3 regions of the Alloalcanivorax sp. C16-1 genome follow, and region 2 is predicted to be linked to each of the others. Evidence: predicted binding sites of a transcription regulator. Region 2 holds the regulator's gene; each other region holds the start of a gene.
What was found. The regulator sigma-54, encoded in region 2, starts transcription at its own class of promoters, with help from an activator protein. The targets are predictions, from matches to a motif close to TGGCACNNNNNTTGCTNT.
Positions count from the first base shown of each region.

Region 1: a site for sigma-54 is predicted at 5,352-5,369, ahead of atzF (allophanate hydrolase). Genes of this name have one in related genera too.
Region 3: a site for sigma-54 is predicted at 7,193-7,210, ahead of ACLD0W_RS17455 (circularly permuted type 2 ATP-grasp protein). Genes of this name have one in related genera too.

Region 1 covers NZ_JBKFTK010000004.1:237,820-247,392, reverse strand. The annotation lists gene uca (urea carboxylase) at 1-3,541, opposite strand, end outside; gene atzF (allophanate hydrolase) at 3,543-5,312, opposite strand; gene ACLD0W_RS14865 (LysR family transcriptional regulator) at 5,671-6,567, opposite strand; gene ACLD0W_RS14860 (ring-opening amidohydrolase) at 6,758-7,831, shown strand; gene ACLD0W_RS14855 (BMP family ABC transporter substrate-binding protein) at 8,126-9,235, shown strand; gene ACLD0W_RS14850 (ABC transporter permease) at 9,260-9,573, shown strand, end outside.
Region 2 covers NZ_JBKFTK010000002.1:124,186-133,758, forward strand. The annotation lists gene pmbA (metalloprotease PmbA) at 1-1,288, shown strand, start outside; gene ACLD0W_RS07730 (BPSS1780 family membrane protein) at 1,399-2,118, shown strand; gene ACLD0W_RS07735 (BPSS1780 family membrane protein) at 2,115-3,056, shown strand; gene mgtE (magnesium transporter) at 3,076-4,434, opposite strand; gene ACLD0W_RS07745 (HPr family phosphocarrier protein) at 4,507-4,776, opposite strand; gene rapZ (RNase adapter RapZ) at 4,773-5,627, opposite strand; gene ptsN (PTS IIA-like nitrogen regulatory protein PtsN) at 5,650-6,123, opposite strand; gene hpf (ribosome hibernation-promoting factor, HPF/YfiA family) at 6,142-6,441, opposite strand; gene ACLD0W_RS07765 (RNA polymerase factor sigma-54) at 6,489-7,934, opposite strand; gene lptB (LPS export ABC transporter ATP-binding protein) at 8,067-8,792, opposite strand; gene lptA (lipopolysaccharide transport periplasmic protein LptA) at 8,793-9,320, opposite strand; gene lptC (LPS export ABC transporter periplasmic protein LptC) at 9,298-9,573, opposite strand, start outside.
Region 3 covers NZ_JBKFTK010000008.1:47,437-57,009, reverse strand. The annotation lists gene ACLD0W_RS17490 (hypothetical protein) at 38-412, shown strand; gene ACLD0W_RS17485 (GNAT family N-acetyltransferase) at 454-1,998, shown strand; gene ACLD0W_RS17480 (LysR family transcriptional regulator) at 2,021-2,908, opposite strand; gene ACLD0W_RS17475 (hypothetical protein) at 3,025-3,180, shown strand; gene ACLD0W_RS17470 (electron transfer flavoprotein-ubiquinone oxidoreductase) at 3,228-4,883, opposite strand; gene ACLD0W_RS17465 (electron transfer flavoprotein subunit beta/FixA family protein) at 5,409-6,158, shown strand; gene ACLD0W_RS17460 (electron transfer flavoprotein subunit alpha/FixB family protein) at 6,158-7,087, shown strand; gene ACLD0W_RS17455 (circularly permuted type 2 ATP-grasp protein) at 7,260-8,696, shown strand; gene ACLD0W_RS17450 (alpha-E domain-containing protein) at 8,690-9,573, shown strand, end outside.

The sequences.
Region 1 (9,573 bases), on a different contig from region 2:
CGGCGGCGCTGGCGGTGATTTCGAATTCCATCTTCATGGCTTCCACGATCACCAGGGTCTGACCTTCCTGCACGGTGGCGCCTTCCTCCACCAGCAGCTTCCAGACGTTACCGCTGATCTCGGCGCTGACCAGGTGGCCGTCCACCTCGCCGATGTCGGCGCCGCCGCCGCCCAGCAGGGCGGATTCGATCTGGGCGTCCTCGTCCTGCCAGCGCGCCACTTCCTGCTGGTAGGCGGCCTGCTGGTTCTCCCGGAAGGCCACCATCTCCGGTTCGATCTCGTTCAGGAAGCGGTGATGATCGGCCAGTGAGAATTTCTCTTCGGTTATCTCCACCTCGAGCCGGCCTTCGCGGAAGGCATCGCGCATCCCCGCCAGTTCTTCCTCACTCACCGGGTAATAGCGCACCTGGTCGAAGAAGCGCAGCAGCCAGGGCTCACCGGTTTTGAACTGGCGGTTTTTGAGGTGCTTGTTCCAGATCGGCAGGGTGCGGCCGACCAGCTGGTAGCCGCCGGGGGAGTCCATGCCGTAGATACACATATAGACGCCGCCGATGCCCACCGTGCCCTCGGCGGTGTAGGTGCGCGCCGGGTTGTACTTGGAGGTCATCAACCGGTGGCGCGGGTCCACCGGCACGGCACAGGGCGCGCCCAGGTAAACGTCGCCCAGGCCCAGCACCAGGTAGCTGGCCTGGTAGACGATCTCCTTGACCCGTTCGATGGAATCCAGGCCGTTGATGCGGCGGATGAACTCCGCGTTGTTGGGCAGCCAGGGGGCCTCGCCACGGATGGTCTCCTGGTAGCGTTTCACCGCGTCCAGGGTGGCGCTGTCCTCGAACGCCAGGGGCAGGTGCAGCACCCGGGAGGTGACCACCATATCGGCCACGGAGCCGAGGGCCGCTTCCCGCTCCAGCAGGGTTTTCACCAGCTGGGCCTGGTGGATCACCCGGGAATCGTAGTGCACCTGCAGGCTGCGCACCCCCGGGGACAGTTCCAGAATGCCGCCCACCTTGTCGCCCTTGAGGTTTTCCATCAGGGCATGGACGCGGAAGCGCAGGTCCAGATCCAGCACGTTGTCGCCGTACTCGATCAGAATGTATTTGTCGCCGGCCTGCCGGTAGGTGATGCGCGGAGCCAGTTCGGTGGCGTCGAGCTCCGCCAGCATGGTCGGTGAGGTGAACTTGGTTCCCGGTTTCGGCAAAGAAGGCGTTTCGGGGCTCGCCGGTTGCAGGGCCTCGATGGCCTGGTCCCGGGCCTTTTCCAATGCCAACGCTTCATCAAACGCCATCGGTACGAAACGGATGCTGTCGCCGGGCTTCAACTGCCCCACCTTCCACAGCTCCGCCTTGGCAATGGTCACCGGGCACACGAAGCCGCCCAGGCTGGGGCCGTCCTTGGTGAGAATCACCGGGAAGTCGCCGGTGAAGTTAACGCTGCCCACGGCGTATTCGCAGTCGTGGATGTTGGAGGGATGCAGGCCGGCCTCGCCGCCATCGGTGCGGGTCCAGCTTGGTTTCGGACCCACCAGGCGGATGCCGAGACGGTTGGAGTTGTAGTGCACCTGCCAGTCGGCGCTGAAGAATGCCTCGATGGCCTCCTCGGTAAAAAAGTCCGGGGCGCCGTGGGGGCCGTACAGCACCTTGATTGCCCACTGCTGTGGGTAGTCCGGGATCAGCTTGGCATCCGCCGCCGCTGGTTCATGTTCCGGCGCCGGGGTGGGGCAGCCGGCCAGCTGCGGCTGGCAGATGGAGAGCACGTCGCCCTTGCGCAGGGTGCGCCCGCCGTGGCCGCCGAACTGGCCGAGCACGAAGGTGGATTTGCTGCCCAGGTAGTCGGGCACATCGATGCCGTTGCGCACGGCGATGTAGGTGCGGCAGCCACTGATCACCTTGCCGGTGACCAGGGTCTGGCCGGCCTTCACGGTCACCGGCCGCCAAAGCATCACCGGCTCGCCGTCCAGGGTGGCGTCGCAGCCGGCGCCGGTAAGCGCGATGACCGTGTCGCTGTGGAAGCGCAGGGTGGGGCCGACCAGCGTGGCTTCCAGACCGGCGGCGCTGGGGTGGTTGCCGACGATACGGTTACCCAGGCGGAAGGCGTAGTCGTCCATGGGGCCGGACGGAGGCACGCCGATGTCCCAGTAACCGGCGCGGCCCGGGTAGTCCTGCACCGTGGTATAGGTGCCCGGGTCGACGATCTCGAAGGCGGTGGGCGTGTACTGGAAGCTCTCCAGGTAGCGGGTGGAGACCTTGCCTTCGGCCACCGCCGGGTCGCGCAGAATCTGGCGCAGGTAATCCAGGTTGGTGGCGATGCCGGACAGGCGGGTGGCGGCCAGGGCGTCGCGCATGTTGTCGAGGGCGGCGGCGCGGTCGGCGCCGTGTACGATCACCTTGGCCAGCATCGGGTCGTAGTGCGGGCTCACCTCGGTGCCGGTGTCCACCCAGCCGTCCAGGCGGATGTTGTCCGGGAAGAACACTTCGGTCAGTTCGCCGGGGCTGGGCTGGAAATCCTTGAGGGCGTCCTCGGCGTAAATGCGCACTTCCATGGCGTGGCCGTCGGGCCGGTAATCCCGCTCCAGGGGCACGCTGTCGCCGCCGGCCAACTGAAGCATCCAGGCCACCAGGTCGACGTCGAACACGGATTCGGTGACGCCGTGCTCGACCTGCAGGCGGGTGTTCACCTCCAGGAAATAGAATTCGTCGCGCTCGTCGTCGTAGATGTATTCCACCGTGCCGGCGGACTGATAGTTCACCGACTCGCCCAGGCGCACGGCGCTGTCGTGGAGTTTTTCCCGAGTAGCTTGCGGCAGGTTCGGCGCCGGCGTTTCCTCCACCACTTTCTGGTTGCGCCGTTGCAGGGAGCATTCCCGTTCGCCCAGGGCCAGCACCTTGCCCTGGCCGTCGCCGAAGATCTGCACTTCGATATGGCGGGCGCGGGCCACGAACCGTTCGATGAACACGCCGGAGTCGGAGAAGAAACTTTCCCCCAGGCGCTTCACGGATTCGAACGCGGCCACCAGCTCCGCTTCATCGTTGCAGCGGCTCAGGCCGATGCCGCCGCCGCCGGCGGTGCTCTTGAGCATCACCGGGTAGCCGATTTGGGTGGCGGCCTGTTTGGCTTCATCCAGGCTTTGCAGCAGGCCGGTGCCGGGGGCGAGGGGCACGCCGGCGGCTTCCGCCAGGGCGCGGGCCTCGTGCTTGAGGCCAAAGCGGCGCAGCTGGTCCGGGGTCGGGCCCACGAACACCACGCCCCGGGCGGCGCAGGCCTCGGCGAACTCCGCGTTCTCGGAGAGAAAGCCATAGCCGGGGATCACCGCGTCGGCGCCGGTGTCGTTCACCGCTTGCAGAATCAGGTCGCTGCGCAGGTAGCTGTCCGCCGCGGTCTGGCCGCCCAGGGCCACCGCCTCGTCGGCGGCGGCCACATGCTGGCTGTTGCGGTCGGCGTCGGAGTACACCGCCACCGACGCGATGCCCAGCTGTTTGAGCGTGCGGCAGATGCGCACCGCGATCTCGCCACGGTTGGCGATCAGCACCTTCTTCAAAGCCATTTCATAACCCCTTGATGTAATTTCTCCAGCCCCCCAGGGCGGTGATGTCCTTGGCGTCGGCAATCGCCCAGCCTTCGCAGATAAAGCCTTTCACCTGTCGGCCGTCCTCGGTTTCCAGGGTGCCCATGCCCAGCGGGCCGGGGATCAGCGCCACGAAGCTGCCGAACTCGGTGATCGGCAGTTTCCACAGCTCGATCTCGATGGCGGCGCCGTCGTCGGCACGGATCAGACCGGGCTTGGGCGGCGTGGTGTTGGCCAGCGCGTAGAGGCGATAGCAGGGCGCGGTGCGAGTGGTTTCCAGCAGTACGCCGTTGCGTTCGGTGAGTTGGTAGTTAAGCGGCATGCCGGACAGATGGGCGCCCACCACCGCCACGGTGACGGTGCCGTCGTCCCGGTCCTTGTCGTCCTCCGCTTTCGGCAGCGCCGGTTGCTGGTCGGTGACGCCGGCCTTCCAGGGGCGGTGGCGCTGCCAGCGCCGGCCGAACTCCGCCAGGGCGGCGTCGTACCAGGCCGGGCCGATCAGGGTGATACCGGTGGGCAGGCCGTCGCCGTCCCGCAGGCCGCCGGGCAACGACAGGGCGCACATGTCGAGCAGGTTGACGAAGTTGGTCCAGGTGCCGAGCTGGCTGTTGAGCTTGATCGGGTCGGCGTTCACCGCCGCCCGGGTGTAGATGCCCGGCGTGCTGGGCACCACCAGGGCGTCGATGCCGGCCATCAGCTGATCCGCTTGCCGGCGCAGGTCCGCCAGTTGGTACTGGGCGCGGAAGCCGTCGGCGGCGCTCATATCCCTGGCTGGCAGGATCACATCGCGGATCACCGGCAGCAGTGCGTCCGGGTCTTCCAGCAGCGGCTCCGCCACGGTGTAGCGCTCCGCCACCCAGGGGCCCTGGTAAAGCAGGCGGGCGGTTTGGTGCAGCACCTCCATGTCCAACGGCACCAGTTCGGCGATGGCGTCCAGTTCCTGCAGTTGCCGTTGCCAGGCGGCGGCGGCCTGATCATCGCCGAACCAGGGCGTTTCCTTGGGCACGCCCAGGCGCGGTTTTTCCGGCAAGGCGGTGGGCACGCCGGTGGGCGCATGGCGGGCGTAGCCGTCCTGTTCGTCGTAGCCTTTGTAGAGATCGAACACGGTTTCCGCGTCGTCCACGCTCACCGCGAATACGCTGATGCAATCCAGGGTGCGGCAGGCGGGCACCACGCCCCGGGTGCTCATGCTGCCTTTGGTGGGCTTCAGGCCGACGATGTTGGTGAGCGCCGCCGGCACCCGGCCGGAGCCGGCGGTGTCGGTGCCCAACGCGAACGGCACCAGCCCCAGGCTGACCACGGCGGCGGAACCGGAGCTGGAGCCGCCGGTGACGTAGTCGCCATTGAACGGGTTGGGCACTTCACCGTAGGGCGAGCGCACGCCCACCAGGCCGGTGGCCAGCTGGTCCAGGTTGGTCTTGCCCACCAGAATGGCGCCGGCATCCAGCAGCGCCTGCACCGCCGGAGCAGTTTCCCTGGCGGTGTAGGCATAGGCCGGGCAGGCGGCGGTGGTGGGCAGGCTGCCCACGTCGATGTTGTCCTTCACCGCGAAGGGCACGCCGTACAAGGGCAGGGAGGGATCGCTGAGGCGTTCCGCCTGGGCCAGCAGACTGGATTCGTCGAGCAGGTGAATCCAGAGAGCCCGTTCGCTGTCCTGCAGCAGAGCGGACAGCGCCTTCATGGCGGAAACCGGCGTCAGTTTTTTGCGCCGGTAGGCGGAGCGCCATTGATCGATGGTCCAGCCAAGCACGTTCGCATACCTCGTTGTATACCAGTAGGTATGCCGATCAGTGCAAGGCCGGTGCCAGCTTCTCGGCGGCGCGGCGCGGTGCCAGTGTTTACGGGCGCTGGCGGTGGTTTGGTGAAAATGCGCGGTGGTGTTCCGGGGCGGCGTTCTGCTTCATCGCGGGGCGCGCGGCACTATTACTGTGCGGCGTCGGGGGCCGCGTTTCGACGGGGCGGGCTCTCCAGCCTGGGCGCGAGTCCGGGTTATGCCCTTCCGGGAACGCCGCGAGTACGTCCCTGTAGGCTCCCTTTCGAACGTCCTGTTCTCAAGGGTCCCGGAAGGGCATAACCCGGACTCGCTTGAGGGGGGCTGCGTGGGTGGGTCAGGCGTCGGCCAGATCGTTCTTGAGGTGCTCGACGAAGCGCGCGGTGGCCACCGGCAGGGCGCGGGAGTGTTCCATGCCCAGCACCAGACGGCCCCGGCTCAGGCCCCGGTCCGCCAGGGGCAGGGCGCGCATGCCGCCGGGCAGGTGCGAGGGCGGCATGCCGATCTGGATCTGGAAACAGACGCCGCCGCTTTTCACCGCGAAGTTACGCATCAGTTCGAAGGAATCCGATTCCAGCGCCGGCTCCAGGCGCAGGGAGCGGCGCGCCAGGAATTCATCCAGCAGGGCGCGCCCGCCCAGGCTGCGATCCGGCAGCGCCAGCGGGTAGGCCACGCAATCGGACAGCCGCACCTGGTCCAGCCGGGTCAGCGGATGATCCGGTGAGACGAAGGCGCACAACCGCTGTTCCACGTCCATCAGGGTGCGGATCTCCGGGTCCGGCGCCGGGTTGAACACCAGTCCGATGTCGGCGCGAAACTCCTTCAGGTACCGGTACACCTCCTCGCGGCCGCAGATAAAGGTGGTGAAGCGTATTTGGGGATGGGTTTTCTGAAAGGCGCAGATCGCCCGGGGCAGCAGCTCCGCCGCCATGCCCTCGATGGCGGCGATGCGCACCTCGCCGCGCCGCACGCTTTGCAGGTCCTCGATCTCCGAGAGGGTGCGTTCCAGCTCCGCCATCTGTTTGCGGGCGTAGGCCACGAACAGCTCGCCGGCGGCGGTGAGGCGCACGCCCCGGGCGCGCCGCTCGAACAGGTCGGTGCCGATCTCCGCTTCGATATCCAGGATGCGGCGGTTCACCGCCGACGACACCACGTTGAGCTGTTCCGCGGCCTTGCGGATCGAGCCGCAGCGCGCCACGGCGTCCACATAACGAAGAAAGCGGATGTTCTGCATCTCGTGCTCCGAGCAATGAGCGATGCCGAAACGGCATCGCTCTGACCAGAAAATAACGCTGGTGGGCTGCGCTCCGGGAATTCTATCTTGCCTCTCAATGAACGCCCAGGCACGGGCGGACTCGCCTGGCCGGCGTGCTAATGCCATCGCGGCCTGGTTGTCGCGATTCAAATTAATGGGAGGCTTTACCATGAAAACCCTCGTTCTGCGTTTGCCCTGCGCCGGTCCGGATGACCTGACGCCGCTGCGCGAGGCGCTGGCCGACGGCCGTCTGCACCCGGAGCGGGTGGTGGCGGTGCTCGGCAAGACCGAGGGCAACGGCTGCGTCAACGATTTCACCCGCGCCTTCGCCACCAGCGTGCTCAAGCGCTTCTTCGCCGAGCGGCTGGATTTGCCCGAAGACACCGTGGCCGAGCGCATCGCCTTCGTCATGTCCGGCGGCACCGAGGGCGGTCTGTCGCCCCACTGGCTGGTGTTCGAGGTGGACGATGCCGCCTCGCCGGCGCCGGAACAGCCGGGGCTGGCCGCTGGCATCGCCTTCACCGACACCTTCGCGCCGGAACAGATCGGCCGCCTGGACCAGGTGCGCTCCACCGCCGGGGCGGTGCGCGCGGCCATGGCCGGGGCCGGCATCGAGCGGGCGGAGGACGTGCACTATGTGCAGATCAAATGCCCGCTGCTCACCGCCGCCCGCTGCGAGGAGGCGCGCCGGCGCGGCGCCACCGTGGCCACCACCGACACCTACGAATCCATGGGCTATTCCCGTGGCGCCTCGGCGCTGGGCGTGGCCCTGGCCCTGGGCGAGGTGGACGAGCGCGCGCTCAGTGACGCCGCCGTCTGCCATGACTTCGCGCTGTGGTCCGGCCGCGCCAGCACCTCCGCCGGCATTGAGCTGATGCGCAACGAAATCCTGGTGCTGGGCAATGCACCTGGCTGGGACCCGGCCCTGCGCATCGGCCACGACGTGATGGCCGACGCGCTGGACGGCGAGGCCCTGGAGCGCGCCCGGGCCACCTTGGGCGACGGCCAACTGGTGGCGCTGCTGGCCAAGGCGGAGCCGTCCCGCAGCGGCGAAATCCGCGGGCGCCGCCACACCATGTGGGACGACAGCGACATCAACGCCACCCGCCACGCCCGCGCCCTGGTGGGCGGGGTGCTGGGCGGGCGCACCGGCGACCTGGCCCTGTTCGTGTCCGGCGGCGCCGAGCACCAGGGCCCGGACGGCGGCGGCCCGCTGGCGGTGATCGTGGAGAGCGGATCATGAGCTGCTGCCCGCGCGGCGACACCCCGGCGGTGACGGACATTTGCCTGGGCGTCGCGGGACGGAAGACGGTGCGCGCCGCTGGTGCGCGGCGCGCGGTTTTGCACACAAGCAGTGCGCGGGGTGTTTGGCGAGAACCGGTGATTTCGCGGGAAAGCCTTGTTTTTAAGGGGTTTACCGCGAATGGCATGAAGGCTGCTTACTTGTATACCAGCATGCATTCCAGGATGCACTCAACCTTCGCGCGTCGCCCGGCGGCGCCTTCCATCCAAGGTCAGTGTTAAAGGACGCCTCATCATGTCGCACATCAATCGCCGTAACTTCATCAAGGCCGCCGGCCTGCTGGGCGCCGCCGCGGCGCTGCCGTTCAACCCGCTGCGCGCGGCGCAGAAAGAGATCACCGTGGGCTTCCTGTACGTGGGCGCCCGCGATGACTTCGGCTACAACCAGTCCCACGCGGAAGCCGCCGCCCTGGTCAAGAAGATGCCCGGGGTCACGGTGGTGGAGCAGGAGAACGTGCCGGAGACGGTGGCGGTGCAGCGCGCCATGGAAGCGATGATTCGCCAGGATGGCGCCAGCCTGATTTTCCCCACCTCGTTCGGCTACTTCGACCCGCACGTATTGAAAGTGGCGCAGCGTTTCTCCGACACCCGCTTCGCCCACTGTGGCGGCCTCTGGGAGAAGGGCAAGCACCCGATGAACGTGGGCAGCTTCTTCGGCTACATCGACGAGGGCCAGTATCTGAACGGCGTGGTGGCCGGCCATATGAGCAAATCCGCCAAGCTCGGTTTCGTGGCCGCCAAGCCGATTCCCCAGGTGCTGCGCAACATCAACGCCTTCACCCTGGGCGCTCGCTCGGTGAACCCGGACATCACCACCTCGGTGATTTTCACCGGTGACTGGTCGATGCCGGTGAAGGAAGCGGAAGCCACCAACAGCCTGATCGACAGTGGCTGTGACGTGATTACCTGCCACGTGGACGGCCCCAAGGTGCTGGTGGAAACCGCCGAGAAACGCGGCGTCATGACCTGCGGCTACCACGCCAGCCAGGCGCAGCTGGCGCCGGAAGGCTACCTCACCGGCGCGGAGTGGAACTGGGTGACGCCCTACCAGGAACACGTCAAGGCGGCCATGAACGGCGAGCCGATGATCAACTTCCTGCGCGGCGGCCTCAAGGAAGGGTTCGTCAAAACCTCGCCCTATGGGCCGGCGGTGAGCGCCGAAGCGAAAAAGAACGCGGACGCGGTGAAGGCGAAAATGCTCAGCGGTGACTACGTGATCTTCGGCGGCCCGCTGAAGAACAATCAGGGCCAGGTGGTGATCGCCGACGGCACTGACTACCAACAAACCGCCGTGGAACTGGAGCGCATGGACTATCTGGTGGAGGGCGTGCGTGGCCAGCTCTGATCCTTTCCACGGGGGGAGCCCGTCATGTTGAAGCCCTGGCTCGGTCGGGCGGCGGTGCTGGCGCTGCCGGTGCTGCCCACGCTGCTGGCGATGCTCACCACGGCGGTGCTGTTCATCCTGTTTCTGCTGATTCAGGGCCAGCCCGCCTGGCAGGCCGGGCCGCTGGTGTTCGAAGGCGCCTTCGGTTCCATGTTCGCCTGGGAAAACACCCTGATGCGCGCGGCGCCGCTGATGCTTACGGCGCTGTGCGTGGCGCTGCCGGCCCGCGCCGGTCTGATCATCATTGGCGGTGAAGGCGCGCTGGTGCTCGGCGGTTTGGCGGCGGCGGTGACGCCGCT
Region 2 (9,573 bases):
CGCCCGCGTGCTCGAGGAAGCCAAACGGCAGGGCGCCAGCGCCGCCGAAGCGCGCCTGAATCTGGCCCAGGGCCTGTCCGTGGACGTGCGCCTGGGCGAGGTGGAAACGGTGGAGTTCCACCGCGACCGCGGCCTCGGCGTGACCGTGTTCTTCGGCCAGCGCAAGGGCCACGCCAGCACCTCCGACGACAGCCCGGAAAGCCTGCGCGACGCGGTGGCCGCTGCCTGCGCCATCGCCCGCCATACCGAGGAAGACCCGTTCGCCGGTCTCGCCGAAGCGGATCAGCTGGCTGGCCCGGAGCCGGATCTGGCGCTGTATCACCCCTGGGCGCTGACCACCGATCAGGCCATCGAGGAAGCGCTGCGCTGTGAAAACGTGGCCCGTGACGACGCTCGCATCGTCAACTCCGAAGGGGCCTCGGTGAGCACCGGCGTCAGCGTGCAGGTGCTGGGTACCAGCGCCGGCTTTCTGCAGGGCCACGCCGGCACCTTCCACTCGCGCAGCTGCGCGGTGGTGGCCGAGGACGTCAACGGCATGCAGCGCAACTACTGGTACGACGGCAACCGCCAGGCCGACCGCATGGCCGGGCCGGAGCAGGTGGGCGAGGAAGCGCGCCGCCGCACCCTGGCGCGGCTCGGCGCCGAGGTGCCGGCCACCGGCCAATGGCCGGTGCTGCTGTCGCCGGAAATCGCCGCCACCCTGCTGGCGCATTTCGTGTCGGCGATCAGCGGCGGCACCCTGTACCGGCGCGCCTCCTTCCTGCGTGACCGGCTCGGCGAACGCCTGTTTCCCGCCGGTATCGACATCCGTGAGGATCCGCTGCAGGTGGGCGGCAACGGCTCCGCCGGGTTCGACGCGGACGGTCTGCCCACCCGTGCCCAGGCGTTCGTGGAGGACGGTGTGCTGAAGCGTTACGCGCTCGGCCTGTACGCGTCACGGCGTCTGGAAATGGCGCCCACCGGCAACGGCGGCGGGGTGCGTAATCTGTCCATCACCGACACCGGCGAGGACCTGGCGGCGCTGATGCGGCGCATGGGCACCGGCGTGCTGGTCACCGAGGTGATGGGGCAGGGCGTCAATCTGGTGACCGGGGATTATTCGCGGGGCGCCGCCGGTTTCTGGATTGAGAACGGTGTCATACAGAAGCCGCTTCAAGAGTTTACCATTGCCGGAAATCTGGGGGACATGTTCGCCGGCATTCAGGGGAGCGGTACCGATGTGGACCGTCGCGGCAACATTGCCTCCGGATCCCTTTTGCTGGCCGCGATGAAAGTGGCCGGCGTTTGAATCGTTATTTTTTTATTTGCTGAAAGCAAGGGAAGCTATCCATGAGTGATGTGAATCCGTATCAACAACCGGAAGCCGATGTCGTTGGCAACGCGACGGCCCCGGGAGATATGCAACTGAGCGAGCCCCGCAAGGTGACCGTGGGCGAGGCGCTGGGCTGGATCGGCGACGGCATGAAGCTGCTGTCCGGTCACTGGGGCGTGGTAATCGGGGCCCTGGTGCTGATCTTCGTGATCACCACCGTGTTGCAGTTCATTCCGTTGATCGGCCCGCTGGCGCAGCCGTTTCTGATGACGCTGCTGTACGGTGGCCTGGTGAAGATGTTTCACCGCATCGACACCACCGGCCAGTCCGATTTCACCGATCTGTTCGCCGGCTTTTCCCAGCGTACCGGTCCGCTGCTGCTGCTGTCGCTGGCCCAGCTGGGTGTGTTCCTGGCCATCGGTTTGCTGGTCGGTGGCCTGATGGTCATGACGCTGGGCGCCGGCGCGCTGTCGGGCATGGATCCGGGAGCAACCAGTGGTGGTCTGAGTGGCGGGCTGTTCCTGGTGTTGATGTTGGTGGCCGTGGTCGTGGTCACCTTGGTGGCGTTTCTGTTCTACTTCACCGTGCCGCTGGTGATGCTCACCGATACCGGCCCGGGCCGGGCCCTGAAACTCAGTTTCCAGGCGTGCCTCAAGAACCTGATCCCGATGGTCGTCTACGGTCTGGTGGCCACCGTGATCGTGGCGCTGGCGGCGCTGCCGGCGCTGCTCGGCTGGCTGTTCGTGATGCCGATCCTGGCCGGCGCCTTCTATCTGTCCTTTAAACAGGTCCTGACCGCGTCATGATCAATCCCTACCAGGGCCCGGAAGCGGACCTGGGCGGGCCCGCCGGCCCCGGCCCCGAGCGGGTCGGCGCCGCCAGGCGCCGGCCGATCGGCCATGGCTGGCTGTGGTGGCGGCGGGCCTGGCGGCTCACCGCCGCCAACCGGGTGCTCTGGTGCCTGGCCCTGCTGGTGTTCATGGCGGTGATCATGGGCATCAGCCTGCTCGGACTGTTCGTGCCGGTGCTCGGCAACTTCGCGCCGACGCTGATCGGGCCGGTGCTGGCGGCCGGTCTGATGCAACTGGCCTGGCGGCGCTGGCACGATGAGGAGTTCGATTTCGGGCAGCTGTTCGCCGGCTTTTCCCAGCGCACCGGGCCCCTGTTCCTGACCGGCCTGACCCAGGTGGGGCTGCAGATTCTGTTCACCCTGGTGATGGTGGCGGCGGCGCTGCTGCTGTTCGGCCGGGAAATCGCCGCCCTGTTTACCGCCGGCTTCCAGGGCGAGCCCCTGGATCCGGCCTCCGCCTCGGCGTTCGGGCAGATGGGTATCATCAAGACCGCGCTGCTGATGCTGATCATGGTGGCGGTGTCGATCCCCTATATGGCGGTGATCTGGTTTCAGGTGCCGCTGGTGTTCTTCGGCGACCGCCGGCCCCTGCCGGCGCTGAAGGAGAGTCTGGTGGCGGTGCTTCGCAACTGGCTGCCGATGCTCTGGTACGGCCTGGTGCCGATGCTGTTCTTGCTGCTGCTGGCGGTGTTGCTCGGTGTGCTGCTGGCCGGCGCGAATCTGCTGTTCGGCGCGGACAGCCTGGCCATGCTGGTGGTGGGCCTGGTCAGCGGCCTCCTGTCCCTGGTGTTCGCCCTGTTCTTGCTGGCCCTGACCACGGTGTCCGTCTACGCCTCGTTCCGGGATATCTTCGGCGTCGGCGACGACGAACCGGACGCCACGCCGGATTTGTGAGGAGGCGGCCGCCAGGCCGCTAGAGCAAACTGGCGTAGAGAATCGTCGCCAGCCCCAGAAACGCGAAGAACCCGACCACATCCGTAATGGTGGTGAGCACCACCGACCCGGCCAGCGCCGGGTCGATGCCCATGCGTTTCATGGCGATGGGAATCAGGGCCCCGGCGCCGGCGGCCACCACCAGGTTCAGCACCATGGCCGAGGCGATGATCATGCCCAGGCTGGCGTCGTCGAACCAGAGCGCGGCGGTGGCGCCGATCACCAGGGCCCAGAGCAGGCCGTTGAGCGCGCCCACCGCCAGTTCCTTGGTGAACAGATAACGGGTATTGCCTTCCTGCACCTGGCCCAGGGCCATGGCGCGGATCACCAGCGTCAGGGTCTGGCTGCCGGCGATGCCGCCCATGCTGGCCACGATCGGCATCAGCACCGCCAGGGCCACCACTTTTTCCAGGGTGTTTTCGAACAGACTGATCACCGCCGAGGCGGCCAGGGCGGTGAGCAGGTTGATGCCCAGCCACAGGGAACGGCGCCGCACCGTGTGCCACACCGAGCCGAAGGTGTCCTCGTCCTCGTCCAGGCCGGCCATGCCCATCAGCGAGTGGTCCGCTTCCTCGCGGATCACGTCCACCACGTCATCGATGGTGATCCGGCCCACCAGCACGCCGTTCTCGTCCACCACCGCGGCGGTGATCAGGTCGAGCCGTTCGAACAGCTTGGCCACGTCGTGGGCGGGGCGGTCGGCGGGGATCGCCTCCACGTCGGTGCGCATGGCTTCGCGCACCGTGGTGCCCGGGTCGGAGATCAGCACCCGGGTCAGCGGCAGCACGCCGATAAACTGGTTGCGGCGATTGACCACCAGTAGGTTGTCGGTGGTTTCGGGGATTTCACCGCGACGGCGCAGATAGCGCTGTACCACGCCGAAGGTGATCTCCGGGCGCACCGTGATCACGTCGGTGTTCATCAGGCCGCCGGCGGTGTCCTCCGGGTAGCTCATCACCTGTTCCAGGCGTTCCCGGTTCTGCGCGTCCAGGGCGGCCAGCACCTGGCTGGTGACCTGCTCGGGCAATTCCTGCAGCAGGTCGGCCAGGTCGTCGGTGTCCAGATCCTCGATCAGCGGGACCAGTTCTTCCGGCGGCAGGTCGCGCAGCAGTTCCACGCGCACCTCCTCGCCCAGGTACTGCAGCACCTCGGTTTCCTGCTCCTGGCTGAGCAGGCGCCAGAGAATTTCCCGTTCCCGGGGCGGGGAGGATTCCAGCAGGTGGGCGGTCTCGGCGCCGGGCAGGCTGTTGAGCAACTGGCGCACCTGGGAAAAGGTGCCCCCGGCCAGGGCCCGGTTAACGGCGTTGAGATTGCGCTTGTGCTGACTTTGTTCGGACATGACCCCTCCTCGCTGTGCGCCAGTTTAACCCAGCGCCGGCCAGGGAAGGATCAAAGGGTGAAAAAGCGGCCGCTACTCGCCTTCGTCGAACTTGCGTTCGAACAGGTCGGCCAGTTCGTCCATGGCGGGCACTTCGTCCTCGCCGTCCACCCGCACCGTCAGGGTGGTGCCCTTGGCGGCGCCCAGCATCAGCAGGCCCATGATGCTTTTGGCGTCGATCTGGCGCTCGCCGTGCAGCACCTGGATGGTGCAGCTGTAGCGGCAGGATACGCTCACCACCTTGGCGGCGGCGCGGGCGTGCAGGCCGAGCTTGTTGGTGATCGTCAGGTTCCGCTCAATCATCCATCCAGCTCCCGGTGGCGCACGTGCAGGGGCACGCCCTTTTCGCGCAGCCGTTGGGCCAGCTGTTCGGTGATGTAGACCGAGCGGTGGCGGCCACCGGTGCAGCCCACCGCCACGGTCACGTAGCTGCGATCGTTGGCGCCGTAGGCGGGCAGCCAGCGGTCCAGGAAGTGAAAGATGTCGTCGAGCATGGCGCCGCTTTCCGGGTGGCCGCGCAGAAACTCGGCCACCTTGTCGTCGCGGCCGGTGAGCGGGCGCAGGTCCCCCTGCCAGTGTGGGTTGGGCAGGGCGCGCACGTCGAACACCAGGTCGGCGTCGTGGGGCAGGCCGTTCTTGTAGCCGAACGACTGGATCAGCAGGGACAGCCGCACGTCCCGGCGCGCCACCCGCTGGCGGATCATATTGCGCAGGGTGTGCACGTCCAGGTTGCTGGTGTCGATCACCAGATCGGCGAGCTGGCGGATATCGGCCAGCAGTTTGGCTTCCAGCTCGATGGCGTCGGCCAGGGTGCGTTCGTCGCCGCTCAGGGGGTGCCGGCGACGGGTGGCGCTGAACCGCTTCAACAGCGTGGCCGGCTCCGCCTCGAGAAAGATGATCTCGGTGTCCAGCGGCTGCTGGCGCAGTTCCTCAATGATGCGATTGAACGCCAGCAACTGGCGGGGCAGGTTGCGGGCGTCCACGCCCACCGCCACGCGCTGCGGCGCGTGGTCCTCGTTCTGCAATTGCGCCGCGAGGGTGGGGAGCAGGCCCAGGGGCAGGTTGTCCACGCAATAATAGCCGTGGTCTTCCAGGGCCTGGAGGGCGGTGGTCTTGCCCGAGCCCGATCGTCCGCTGAGGATGGTCAGTTTCATAGCGATGGTCCGGCCGACCGGCTCAGGATGCCAGGCGAATTTCGGCCTCCGATTCCACCGCGGTCTGATACAGACGCTGATTGCCGTGGGCGTGGCGCAGGTCGCTGCGGTAGTCGTCGTCGTTGAACAGATTGGCCAGGTGGCTGAGGGTCTTGAGGTGCTGTTCCGGGTTCTGTTCCGGCACCAGCAGCACGAACACCAGGTCCACCGGACGCCCGTCCACCGCGTCGAAGTCCACCGGTTCGGACAGCTTCAGCAGCAGGCCGATGGCGGCGTCGCAGTGACCCAGCCGGCAGTGGGGGATGGCGATGCCCTCGCCGATGCCGGTGGAGCCCAGCTTTTCGCGGGCCACCAGGGCGTCGAAGACTTCCTGCTCGTTGAGGCCGCCACAGCTGGCCGCGGCCAGCTGGGCGATTTGGTCGAGCAACCGTTTTTTACTGGTGACCGCCACGTCGTCATAGGTGCGGTCTTCGGTGAGCAGTTCGCGTACTCGCATAATCGGGTTCTGGGCGACCTAGTGGCCGTGCTTGCGGCCCACGGTCTTTTCCTTGTGTTTGAGAATTTGCCGGTCCAGCTTGCTGGTCAGCGCATCAATGGCCGCGTACATGTCGTCCGCCTGGGCGGTGGCGAACAGGTCCGCTCCGGATATATGAATGGTGGATTCCGCCTTATGGCTCTTGGGCTCCGGGGAAAGGATCACCTGAACGCTGGTGATCTGGTCGGAGTGGCGCTCCAGTTTGGCGAACTTCTCGTCCACGTAGTCACGCAGGGCGTCGGTGATGTCCAGATGGTGGCCACTGAGGTTGATCTGCATAGCTGGCTCCTTCTCTCTTGTCGAAGAGATATCCGTTCCGGTCCGGCCTAGACCAGCCGCTTGCGCGCGCTGGAGGACGGGATTCGCATCGCCTCGCGGTACTTGGCGACGGTGCGGCGCGCCACCTTGATGCCCTGGTCGTTGAGCAGGCTTGCCAGCTTGTTGTCGCTGAGCGGCTTGCGAGGGTTCTCGGCGGCGACCAGCTTCTTAATGATGGCACGAATGGCGGTGGAGGAACACTCACCGCCGCCGTCCGTGTCCACATGGCTGGAGAAGAAGTACTTGAGCTCGAACACGCCCCGGGGCGTGAGCATGAATTTCTGGTTGGTGACCCGGCTGATGGTGGATTCGTGCATCTCCACCGCCTCGGCGATGTCGGCCAGCACCAGCGGTTTCATGGCTTCCTCGCCGTAGTTGAAGAAGTCCTGCTGCACCTCGACGATGCGGCTGGCGACCTTGAGCAGGGTGTCGTTGCGACTTTGCAGGCTTTTCAGGAACCACTTGGCTTCCTGCATGCAGTTGCGCAGGTACTGACCGTCGTCGCCGCCCACCTGCCGCGCCATCTGCGCGTACTGGGCCTGCAGATTGACCTTGGGCAGCACCTCTTCGTTGAGCTCCACCCGCCAGCCGCCCCGGTGGGCGCGCACCACCACGTCGGGCACCGCGTAGTCGGCGGTGTCGCCGCCGATCTGCTGGCCCGGTGCCGGGTCCAGGGTGCGCAGCAGACCCAGTGCCGCCACCAGGTCCGCCTCACTCACCGCCAGGGCGCGACGCAGGCCGGCGTAGTCGTGTTTTTCCAACAGCTCCTGGTGGACCAGCAGGGCGCGGGCGGTGTCCAGATGAGGGGTGTCGGCGGCCAGCTGGGCCAATTGCACGCCCAGGCATTCGGCCAGGTCGCGGCTGGCCACGCCCACCGGGTCGAACTGCTGCAGGCGGTGCAGCACCGCCACCACCTCGTCGTCTTCCAACGGGTCGTCCGGGTCGGCGATCTGGGTCTCGGCGGTGCCCACCAGATCCTCGAGGGAAACCGTGACATAGCCGCGCTCGTCCAGGGCTTCCAGGATGATCTGGGCGATCACCCGGTCGCGGTCGCTCATCGGGGTCAGGTTGAGCTGCCACTCCAGGTGGTCGAGCAGGGTGTCCGGGTTGGCGTGGCGCTGTTGCCAGGCGTCCGCGTCGTCGCCTTCACCGGCGCCGGCGCTGCTCTGGCCCACATAGAGGTCGTCCCACTCGCTGTCGGTTTCCACGCTGCCCTCGACCAGGTCGTCCAGGGCGTCGTCGCGCTCCAGCTCCATCTCGCCGTCGCCGTCCGGGTCGTCCGCGGAAAAGTCCTCGGCGCCGTCTTCCAGCTCCAGCAGGGGGTTGTTCTCCACCGCCTGCTGGATCTCCATGCGCAGGTCCAGCGTCGACAGCTGCAGCAGGCGGATTGCCTGCTGCAGCTGGGGCGTCATGGTCAGCTGCTGGCCGATTTGCAGTTGTAGAGTGGGTTTCATGCTACTGGGTCGCTCGTTCCCGAAGTCGGGCAGCATAGCAGCATTAATTTGCTTTAAGCAATAATCATGCCAAGTGTTGCTTTTCCCGGGGCGAGGGTGTAGGGCGGGGCCGGCGCGGGTGGCCGGTTCCGGTTATAGCCGGAAGTCCGCCCCCAGGTAGACGTCGCGAACCTGCTGGTTGCCGAGAATGGTGGTGGCGTCGCCGTCGGCGATGATGTGACCGGTACTGACAATATAGGCCGTGTCGCAGATGTCCAGGGTTTCGCGCACGTTATGGTCGGTGATCAGCACGCCGATGCCCCGTTCCTTCAGGTGGCGGATGATGCCCTTGATGTCGTTCACCGAGATCGGATCGACGCCGGCGAAGGGCTCGTCCAGCAGGATGAAATCCGGGTTGGTGGCCAGCCCGCGGGCGATTTCCGCCCGCCGGCGTTCGCCGCCGGACAGGCTCATGCCCATGGAGTCGCGAATGTGGTCGATGTGGAACTCGCTGAGCAGGCTTTCCAGTTGCTCCTCGCGCTGCGCCTTGGTCATTTCCTTGCGCGTTTCCAGGATCGCCATGATGTTCTGCTCCACGGTGAGCCGGCGGAAAATACTGGCTTCCTGGGGCAGATAGCCGATGCCCCGGCGGGCGCGGCCGTGCATCGGCAGGTGGGTGATGTCGTCGCCGTTGATTTCGATGCGGCCGGCATCGGCGGCCACCAGACCCACGATCATATAGAAGCAGGTGGTCTTGCCGGCGCCGTTGGGGCCCAGCAGGCCGACGATCTGGCCGGCTTCCACTTCCAGGGACACGTCCTCGATGACGCGGGTGCTTTTGTAGCTTTTGGCCAGGTTATGGGCGCTCAGATGTGCCATTCAGGGGGTCTCCGTGTTGCCGTCTTGAGCGCCGTTTTCGCCGGCCGGCTCGGTGTTCTTGGCCGGGATCACCAGCCGCACGCGCTTGTCGCCTTCACCGCTGGCGTCCACCCGCCGTGAATCCAGGTTGTACTGCACCCGGGCGCCCTCGAAGGTGTTGCCCTGGTGGTCCACATGGGCGTCGCCGGTAAGCACCAGCCGCCGGGCGCGCAGGTCGTAGACCAGGTTCCTGGCCCGCGCCTGCAGGTCCTCGCCCTCGCGCATGCGCACCGGATTGCCGGTGGCCTCCACGCGTACCAGTTGGTTGTTCTCCGTGAACAGCCGGATCACGTCGGCGTTCAGGCGCCGGTTGCCCTGGATCAGTTCCGCGTCGCCGCGGTACACGCCGGTGCCGGCGCTTTGCTCGAAGGTGGCGCTGTCGGCGCTCACCTCCACGGGCTGGCCGCCGGGAGGCTGGGCGGCGCCGGCCAGGCCGGCGAACAGCAGCCCGAACAGGCCGAGCCCTTTAATTGCTGCCCGTGAATTCACTTACCACTCCTTTTTCGAGGGTCATTTCGCCGCTGGTCAGGTCCGACCGCATGCTGCCGGCGCGGGTGTTGCCGTCGCGATGCTCCAGGGTCAGCGCGCCCGGCGAGCGGACCTGGCTGGCATCGTTCAGATACTCCAGTTCGTCGGTGCTGAGCGTGACGCCGTTGGTCTCGCTGCGTGCCTTGACCTGATCCAGAAACACGATCAGGTCGCCGTTGTCGCGCACTTCACCACGGCGGGAACGGATGGTCCA
Region 3 (9,573 bases), on a different contig from region 2:
ACCGTCTCCCGTTACCGTTCAACGTTCGCGGAGTGTTATGGATACGATTATCTCACGACAGGAAGTGCTGTCGTTACCCGCCCGGGGCGCCGTCAATCTGCTGCATTTTCATCAGGGCATGGTGCTGGTGGTGGGCGCCGACGCGGTGGGCCTGTACCGGGACCGGCGCGCGGTGGAAGACCCGCTGGCCAATGGCCTGGTGGGCTATGAGCCGATTCCCGACGCCCTGCGCCCGGTGTTCGTGGACCCGGAAGGGTTTATCAGCGAACAGACCTCCGGCTTTATCGGCCTGAGTTCCGGTGCCGCCCTGTTCGTGCGTCCGGACGGCGTGGCCCTGTATCCGTCCAGCCTGGACGCGCTGCATAATCGCGATTGTTGCTGGCTGATCCCCTTTCCGCCCCTGAACGCCTGACCGCCGGCGGCGGCACACTATTATTCTGATGGAGCATAGGCATGGCCGAAGAAAGTACACGACTGCGTCTGCGCCAACTGACCGGGGACGATTACCCGGCCCTGGCCCGTCTTATGGACATGGTCTACCACGACATCGGCGGCGCCTGGCCGGAAGAGACCGTGACCACTCTGATCCGGCTGTTCCCGGAAGGGCAGATGGTGATCGAGGACAACGGCACGCTGGTGGCCACCGCGCTGACCATCAAGGTGAGCTACGACCGGTTTTCCAACCCGCACCGCTATGAAGACCTGATCACCGACGACAAGGTGCGCTCCCACAGCCGCAAGGGCGACGCGCTGTATGGTCTGGACGTGTTCGTGGACCCGGAATACCGGGGCTACCGCCTGGGCCGCCGTTTGTACGAAGCGCGCAAGGAACTGTGCCGCGAGGAAAATCTGCGCGCCATTCTGGCCGGCGGGCGGCTGCCCGGTTACAAGGACTACGCCGACACCATGTCGGTGACCGAGTACATCGCCGAGGTGGAAAGCCGGGCGATCTACGACCCGATTCTGACTTTCCAACTTTCCAACGGCTTCGACGTCAAACGGCTGCTCAAGAAATACCTGCCCGAGGACGAAAGTTCGCGCGGTTATGCCACCCTGCTGGAATGGGACAATATCCTCTACCAGCCCGACGACGACGGCGACTGGCCGCGCCGTTCGGTGGTGCGCCTGGGCGTGGTGCAGCGCCGCATGCGCGCCGCCCGTTCGGTGGAGGACCTGCTCAGCCAGGTGGAATTCTTCGTCGATTCGCTGTCCGATTACCGCGCCGACTTCGCGGTGCTGCCGGAGTTCTTCAGCGCCCCGCTGATGGGCCTGAAGCCGGACCTCAACTCGGTGGAGGCGGTGCGCTACCTGGCCAGCTTCACCGAGGAAATCCGCGACGCCATGGCCGACATGGCGGTGAGCTACAACATCAACATCATCGGCGGCTCCATGCCGCTGGAAGAGGAGGGCCGCATCTACAACGTGGCCTACCTGATGCGCCGCGACGGCTCCGTGGAAGAGCAGAAGAAGATCCACATCACGCCCCACGAGCGCAAGGACTGGGCGATCCAGGGTGGCAACGATTTGCGCATCTTCGACACCGACGCGGGCCGCATCGGCATCCTGATCTGCTACGACGTGGAGTTCCCGGAACTGGGCCGGCTGCTGGCGGAGCAGGGCATGGAAATCCTGTTCGTGCCGTTCTGGACCGATACCAAGAACGGCTACCTGCGGGTGCGCCACTGCGCCCAGGCGCGGGCCATCGAGAACGAATGCTACGTGGCCATTTCCGGCAGCGTCGGCAATCTGCCCCGGGTGGACAACGTGGACATCCAGTACGCCCAGTCGGCGGTGTTCTCGCCCAGCGACTTTTACTTTCCCCACGACGGCACCATCAGCGAATCGGTGCCCAACACCGAGATGCTGCTGTTCGCCGACGTGGATCTGGAAAAGCTCAAGCTGCTGCACAGCGAAGGCTCGGTGACCAACCTGCGCGACCGCCGCAAGGACCTCTACAGTCTGGTGTGGCGTGGCCGCAAGGCGCTGGACGCGGAATAACGCCGCGCCCCGGGAGTGACGCTCAGCGCCATTCCCGGAACGCCTCCAGGACCTGGGTGGCCAGGGCCTCGGCGGCGGGGGAGAGGCCCTCGCCGCGCAGCAGCGCAATGCGGTAATCGCCCAGGGGCGGCAGGCCGTGCTCGGCGCCCAGCCGGCGCAGGGGCGGCCGCACCAGGCTGCGTGGGAACGGTGAGACCGCCAGATCCGCGAGCATGGCCGCTTCCTGACCGGCGCAGTGTTCGCTGCTGTAGGCCACACGGTAGTCGATGCCGGCCTGGTCCAGCGCCGCCAGAGCCATGGCCCGCCAGGCGCAGCCGTGGCTGGCCAGCGACAGCGGCAACGGCGACCGTTGCGCCGCCACGCCACCTTCCCGGCCGGCCCACACCAGGGGTTCGGTGTGCACCACTTCCCCCAGGCCAGGTGTCAGGTCGTCGTTGCCTTCGGTGACCAGTACCAGATCCAGTTTGTCATCGACCATGCGGCTGACCAGATCGCCGCTGCGGCCGGCCACCACCTCCACCTGCACCGCCGGATGGCCGCTGGCGAAGCGGCTCAGCACCCGGGGCAGGATGCGGGTGCCGATGTCGTCCGGCGTGCCCAGACGCACCACGCCGTCCAGGGCCGGCGACAGAAACCGCGCCACCGCCTCCTGATTCAGCTTTAGCAGACGCCGCCCGTAACCGAGCAGCATCTCGCCTTCCGGCGTCAGCCGCACCTGACGCGCCTCCCGCACGAACAGCGGATGGCCGAGGGTCTCTTCCAGCCGCTTGATCTGCATGCTCAGCGCCGAGGGCGTGCGGTGCACCTGCCGGGCGGCGCGGGTGAAGCTGCCGCTCTCGGCGATGGCCACGAAGCTGCGCAGCACATCGGTGTCGAGCAGTGGGGGCGGGGCAGTGGCGGAAACCGTCATGGAGAGACCTTTCAATAAAACTGAAAGGGCAGTGTAGATCTTTTCGTTGGATTGAACAAAGACCGGCGGCGATGCTGGGGATCCTTGGAACCGGATATCCAGAACAGGAGCCCACCATGACGACCCCCGAATCCAACCAGGAACAGCGCCCGCGCCGCCCGCGGGAACCGGAGCTTTACATGCCGGCGATGCCGCCCCTGGGCCTGATTCACGCCCTGGAGACCCGCGTGAAAGCCTGGGTCCGGCGCTGGCGCCAGCGCCGGCGGACATAAAAAAAGCGCCCCGAGGGGCGCTTTTTCGTTTCCGGCGAGGGACCCGCTTACATGTTCGGGTAGTTGGGCCCGCCGGTGCCTTCCGGGGGCACCCAGTTGATGTTCTGGGTCGGATCCTTGATGTCGCAGGTCTTGCAGTGCACGCAGTTCTGCGCGTTGATCTGGAACCGCTTTTCCCCGCTGGTTTCGTCCTCGACCACTTCGTACACGCCGGCCGGGCAATAACGCTGCGCCGGCTCGTTGTACTTGGGCAGGTTGTACTCAATGGGGATGCTCGGGTCCTTCAACTGCAGGTGGCAGGGCTGATCTTCTTCGTGGTTGGTGTTGGACAGAAACACCGAATCCAGTTTGTTGAAGGTCAGTTTGCCGTCCGGTTTCGGATAATCGATCTTCTTGCACTGATCCGCCGGCTTCAGGGTGTCGTGGTCCGGGGTGGTATCGCGCATGGTGAACGGCAGTTTGCCGTTGAAGATGTTCAGATCGACGAACGCGAAGGCGGAGCCCAGCAGGTTGCCGAACTTGTGCTGGGCGGGGCCGAAGTTGCGCTGCTGGTGCAGCTCTTCGTAGACCCAGCTGTTCTCGAAGGTGGCTTTGTATTCGCTCAGCTCGTCGGCGGAACGGCCGTCGGCGATCGCCTTGGCGATGGTCTCGGCGGCCATCATGCCGGACTTCATGGCGGTGTGGTTGCCCTTGATCTTGGCGAAGTTCAGGGTACCGGCGTCACAGCCCACCAGAATACCGCCGGGGAAGGTCATCTTCGGCAGCGACTGCAGGCCGCCCTTGGAAATGGCACGGGCGCCGTAGCTGACGCGCTTGCCGCCTTCCAGGTATTTCTTCACTTCCGGGTGGGTCTTCCAGCGCTGCATCTCGTCGAACGGCGAGACGTGCGGGTTGGAATAGGCCAGGTCGGTGATCAGACCCAGGGTCACCTGGTTGTCTTCCAGGTGGTACAGGAAGGCGCCGCCCGGGGAACCGGACTCGCTCAGCGGCCAGCCGGCGCTGTGCATCACCAGGCCCTTCTTGTGCTTGGACGGGTCGATTTCCCACAGCTCCTTGATGCCGATGCCGTAGTGCTGCGGGTCCACGCCGTCGCGCAGGTTGTACTTCTCCATCAGCTGCTTGCCCAGGTGGCCACGGCAGCCCTCGGAGAACACGGTGTACTTGGCGTGCAGTTCCATGCCCGGGTCGTAGCTGGGCTTATGCTCGCCGTCGGCGGCGACGCCCATCTGACCGGTGGCGATGCCTTTCACGGAACCGTCTTCGTTATAGAGGATCTCGCTGGCGGCGAAGCCCGGGAAGATCTCGATGCCCATGCCTTCCGCCTGTTCCGCCAGCCAGCGGCACAGGTTGCCCAACGAAATGACATAGTTGCCTTCGTTGTGCATGGTCTTCGGCGCGAACGGGCCGGGCACCTTGCTGGCCTTGTCGGCACCGGTGAAATAGTAGATTTCGTCGGTGGTGACCGGGGCGTTCAGCGGCGCGCCTTTCTCTTTCCAGTCGGGGAACAGTTCGTTCAGCGCGCGCGGCTCGAACACCGCGCCGGAGAGAATATGGGCGCCGACTTCGGAGCCCTTCTCGACGACCACCACGCTGAGTTCCTGGCCGCTTTCCTGGGCGATTTGGCCGAGCCGGCAGGCGGTTGCCAGACCGGAGGGGCCGGCGCCGACGATCACTACGTCGACTTCCATTGATTCGCGTTCCACAGCCTGTCTCCTAGCTTTCGGTTGCGTTACGGCCCTTATAGTGCCTTGTTAGGGGCCGGCCGGGACCTCGCCGTGACGCCGTGAGCCTGAGGCTGTGTGGCCTGGCCGGTGCGGGCGGAGGTTCTTGGGGTGGCGCGAGTATATAAGCATCCGTTGGACGGCACCACCAATTGGGCGGATGTGAAACGGTCTTTCACAAACGCTCAAACGAGTGTTTGGATTATCCGTCGCCAGGTGATTGATTTTCAACAAAATGAGCGACCGGCGAGTCATGAATAATGAACACAATTGGCAGAAAAATCATCCGCTTACACATTTTCGGCCTATTGACCTTGCCGGGGTTGGCGTTCAAGATACCGGACCTCGCGCGGGGCCCCGTGTTCGGCGTCGTCTCGCCTTTTTCATCGTTTTCGTCCCTCCCGGGGACCGGGTTGCCACAAGGCAAGGCGGGCTTCCAAACCCTGGTTTGTGGCAGCCGCGGCAGGGAACGATTCAAGTCACCAAGTGGAAGATTCCGAGGATCCTATGAAGGTTCTTGTACCCATCAAGCGAGTCATCGACTACAACGTTAAGGTTCGTGTCAAAGCGGACCACTCCGGTGTCGATCTCGCCAATGTCAAAATGGCCATGAACCCCTTCTGCGAAATCGCCGTGGAAGAAGCCGTGCGCCTGAAGGAAAAAGGCGTGGTGTCCGAAATCGTGGCCGTGAGCATCGGTCCGAAGGCCGCCCAGGAACAACTGCGTACCGCCATGGCGCTGGGCGCCGACCGTTCCATCCTGGTGGAAACCGACGAAGACGTGCAGCCCCTGGGCATCGCCAAGGCGCTCAAGGCCATCGTCGACGAAGAGAAGCCGGAGCTGGTTATCCTCGGTAAGCAGGCGATCGACGACGACAACAACCAGACCGGCCAGATGCTGGCCGCGTTGACCGGCATGCCCCAGGGCACCTTCGCCTCCGAAGTGAACATGGAAGAAGGCAAGGTCAAGGTCACCCGTGAAATCGACGGCGGCCTGCAGACCGTTGAGCTGAAGCTGCCGGCGGTGGTGACCACCGACCTGCGCCTCAACGAGCCGCGCTACGCCTCCCTGCCCAACATCATGAAGGCCAAGAAGAAGCCGATGGACGTGAAGTCCCCGGCGGACCTGGGTGTCGACATGACCCCGCGCGTCACCATCGAGAAGGTGGAAACCCCGGCCGAGCGCAAGGCCGGTGTCATGGTGGGCTCCGTGGATGAGCTGGTCGACAAACTGAAGAACGAAGCGAAGGTGATCTGATGAGTGTTTTAGTCTACGCCGAACACGACAATGCCGCGCTGAACAAAGCGACGCTCAGCGTCATCGCCGCCGCCAAGGAAATTGGCGGTGACATCACCGTTCTGGTCGCCGGCAAGGGCTGCAACGCCGTGGCCGAGCAGGCCGCCAAGGCCGAGGGCGTAAGCAAGGTACTGTGCGCGGACAACGACGCCTATGAGCATCAGCTGGCCGAGAACATCGCCGAGCTGGTGGCCGAAGTGGGCGCCGATTACAGCCACATCCTGGCCGCCGCCACCACCACCGGCAAGAACTTCGCGCCGCGCGCCGCCGCGCTGATGGACGTGGCCCAGATCTCCGAGATCTCCGAAGTGGTCGACGGCGACACCTTCAAGCGCCCGATCTACGCCGGCAACGCCATCGCCACCGTGAAATGCGGTGACGACAAGAAAGTGATCACCGTGCGTCCGACCTCCTTCGACGCGGTGGCCGAGGAGGGCGGTTCCGCCTCCGTGGAAAGCTGTGACGTGGTCAAGGACGCCGGCATCTCCTCCTTTGTGGGTGAGGAACTGGCCAAGTCCGACCGCCCCGAGCTGGCCAGCGCCGAGATCGTGATCTCCGGTGGCCGTGGCATGGGCAACGGCGACAACTTCGAGATCCTCTACAAAGTGGCCGACAAGCTGGGCGCCGCCGTGGGTGCTTCCCGCGCCGCCGTGGACGCCGGCTTCGTGCCCAACGACATGCAGGTGGGTCAGACCGGTAAGATCGTCGCCCCGAACCTGTACGTGGCGGTGGGTATCTCCGGTGCCATCCAGCATCTGGCCGGCATGAAGGACTCCAAGGTGATCGTCGCGATCAACAAGGACGAAGAAGCGCCGATCTTCCAGGTGGCCGACTACGGTCTGGTGGCGGATCTGTTCGAAGCGGTACCGGAGCTCGACAGCAAGCTCTGAACCCGGTTCGACTTCCGTTCCCGAAAAGCCCGGCCTCGCGCCGGGCTTTTTCGTTGCCGGCGCACCAAACCGGCGCACGTTCCCTTCGCAAAGCTTTACAATTTCTGGCACGCCCTTTGCTCATACTGAGACAGGGTCTGGCAAGGAGCCGGGCCGTGCCAGTGAGAGCGCCATGGGGACACTATCCCTGCCGGACGTGTCCGGCTACGACGAGATGATTTTGCCGGGCGGCAAGGTCCGGGACGCCTACAAAGGCTATCACCGATGGTTGCTCGGGCAGGCCCACGACGGGCTGCTGCGCAAGCGTAAGGAGGCCGAGCTCCAGTTCCACAGGGTCGGCATCACCTTCAATGTCTACGGCGAGGAGAGCGGCACCGAACGGCTGATTCCCTTCGACGCGCTGCCCCGGGTGATCCCCGCCGCGGACTGGCGGCGTCTGGAGCAGGGCGCCATCCAGCGGGTACGCGCCCTGAACCTGTTTCTGCACGACATCTACCACGACCAGGCCATCGTCCGCGCCGGCCTGGTGCCCGCCGAGCAGATCTTCGGCAATCCCCAGTACCAGCCGTGCATGCAGGACCTGGACCTGCCCAACCGGGTCTACTCGCACATCAGCGGCGTGGATGTGATCCGCGACGGCGAGGGCACCTGGTACGTGCTGGAGGACAACCTGCGTACACCGTCCGGGGTCAGCTACATGATCGAGAACCGGCGCATGATGATGCGTCTGTTTCCGGAGCTGTTCGCCCACCAGTCGGTGGCGCCGGTGGAGCACTACCCCTCGCTGCTGCTGGAGACGCTCCAGGAAAGCGGCTCCGTGCCCAATCCCACGGTGGCGCTGCTGACCCCGGGCCGCTTCAACAGCGCCTATTTCGAACACGCCTTTTTGGCCCAGCAGATGGGCATCGAGCTGGTGGAGGGCGCCGACCTGTTCGTCAAGGACGGCTTCGTGTTCATGCGCACCACCGCCGGCCCGCAGCGGGTGGACGTGATCTACCGCCGCATCGACGATGATTACCTGGACCCGCTGGCGCTCCGCCCGGACTCCATGCTCGGCGTGCCCGGCCTGCTGTCGGTGTACCGGGAAGGCAACGTGATTCTGGCCAACGCCATGGGCACCGGCGTCGGCGACGACAAATCCATCTACCCCTATGTGCCGGCCATGATCCGCTTCTACCTGGACGAGGAGCCGATCCTGGCCAACGTGCCCACCTGGCAATGCCGTGACCCCAAGGCGCTGGACCATGTGCTGGCCCACCTGCCGGAACTGGTGGTCAAGGAGGTCCACGGCGCCGGCGGCTACGGCATGCTGGTGGGGCCGGCGGCCAGCCACGCCGAGATCGAGTCGTTCCGCGAGCGCCTGAAGGCGCGGCCGGCCAACTACATCGCCCAGCCGACCCTGTCCCTGTCCACCTGCCCGATCTTCGTGGACCAGGGCATCGCCCCCCGGCACATCGACCTGCGGCCCTTCGTACTGAGCGGCAAGGAAACCCGGTTGGTGCCCGGGGGCCTGACCCGGGTGGCGATGAGCGCCGGCTCCCTGGTGGTGAACTCGTCCCAGGGCGGCGGCACCAAGGACACCTGGGTGCTGGAGGACGGATCATGCTGAGTCGTACCGCCGCCGACCTGTACTGGCTGTCCCGTTATTTCGAACGCGCCGAGAACACCGCGCGCATGCTGGACGTGGCCTGGAACCTGTCGCTGATTCCGTTCGCCGTGGACGCCCGCGAAGAGATCACCGCGCCGCTGGTGATCACCGGCAGCCTGGACAGTTACCTGGCCACCCACGACGACGTCCGCGTGGACGAGGTGATGCATTTTTTCACCCTGGACGATGGCAACCCGGGCAGCATCTTTCACTGCCTGCGCACCGCCCGGGAAAGCGCCCACGCGGTGCGCGGAAAAATCACCGCGGAAATGTGGGAAAGCGTCAACAGCACCTGGCTGGAACTGCGCGAGATCCGCGAACTGGGCCTGGAAGGTTACGGCGCCAGCGAGTTCTTTGACTGGGTGAAGAACCGCTCGCATCTGTTCCGCGGCGCCACCTACGGCACCAGCATCCGCAACGACGCTTTCCGGTTTTTGCGACTGGGCACCTTTATCGAGCGCGCCGACAGCACCGCCCGCATTCTCGATGTCAAACATCAGATCGACAGCGCCGCCGGCGACGGCGCGGTGGACTTCTACCGCTGGCACGCCCTGCTGCGCTCGGTGGGCGCCTACGAGGCCTACCGGGAAATCTACAGCGAACCGATCAACGCCGAACGGGTCTCCGAGCTGCTGATCCTGCGCCCGGAGGTGCCGCGCTCGCTGCGCTCGTGCATGCAGATGCTGTGCGAACTGCTGCCCGCCATCGAAGGCCACGCCGGCCAGCAATCCAAACGCCTGGCGGCGGTGCAGTTCGCCCGCCTGCAATACGGCGACCTGGACCATATCGTGGCCACCGGCCTGCACGAATACCTCACCGACTTTCTGCGGCGGGTCAA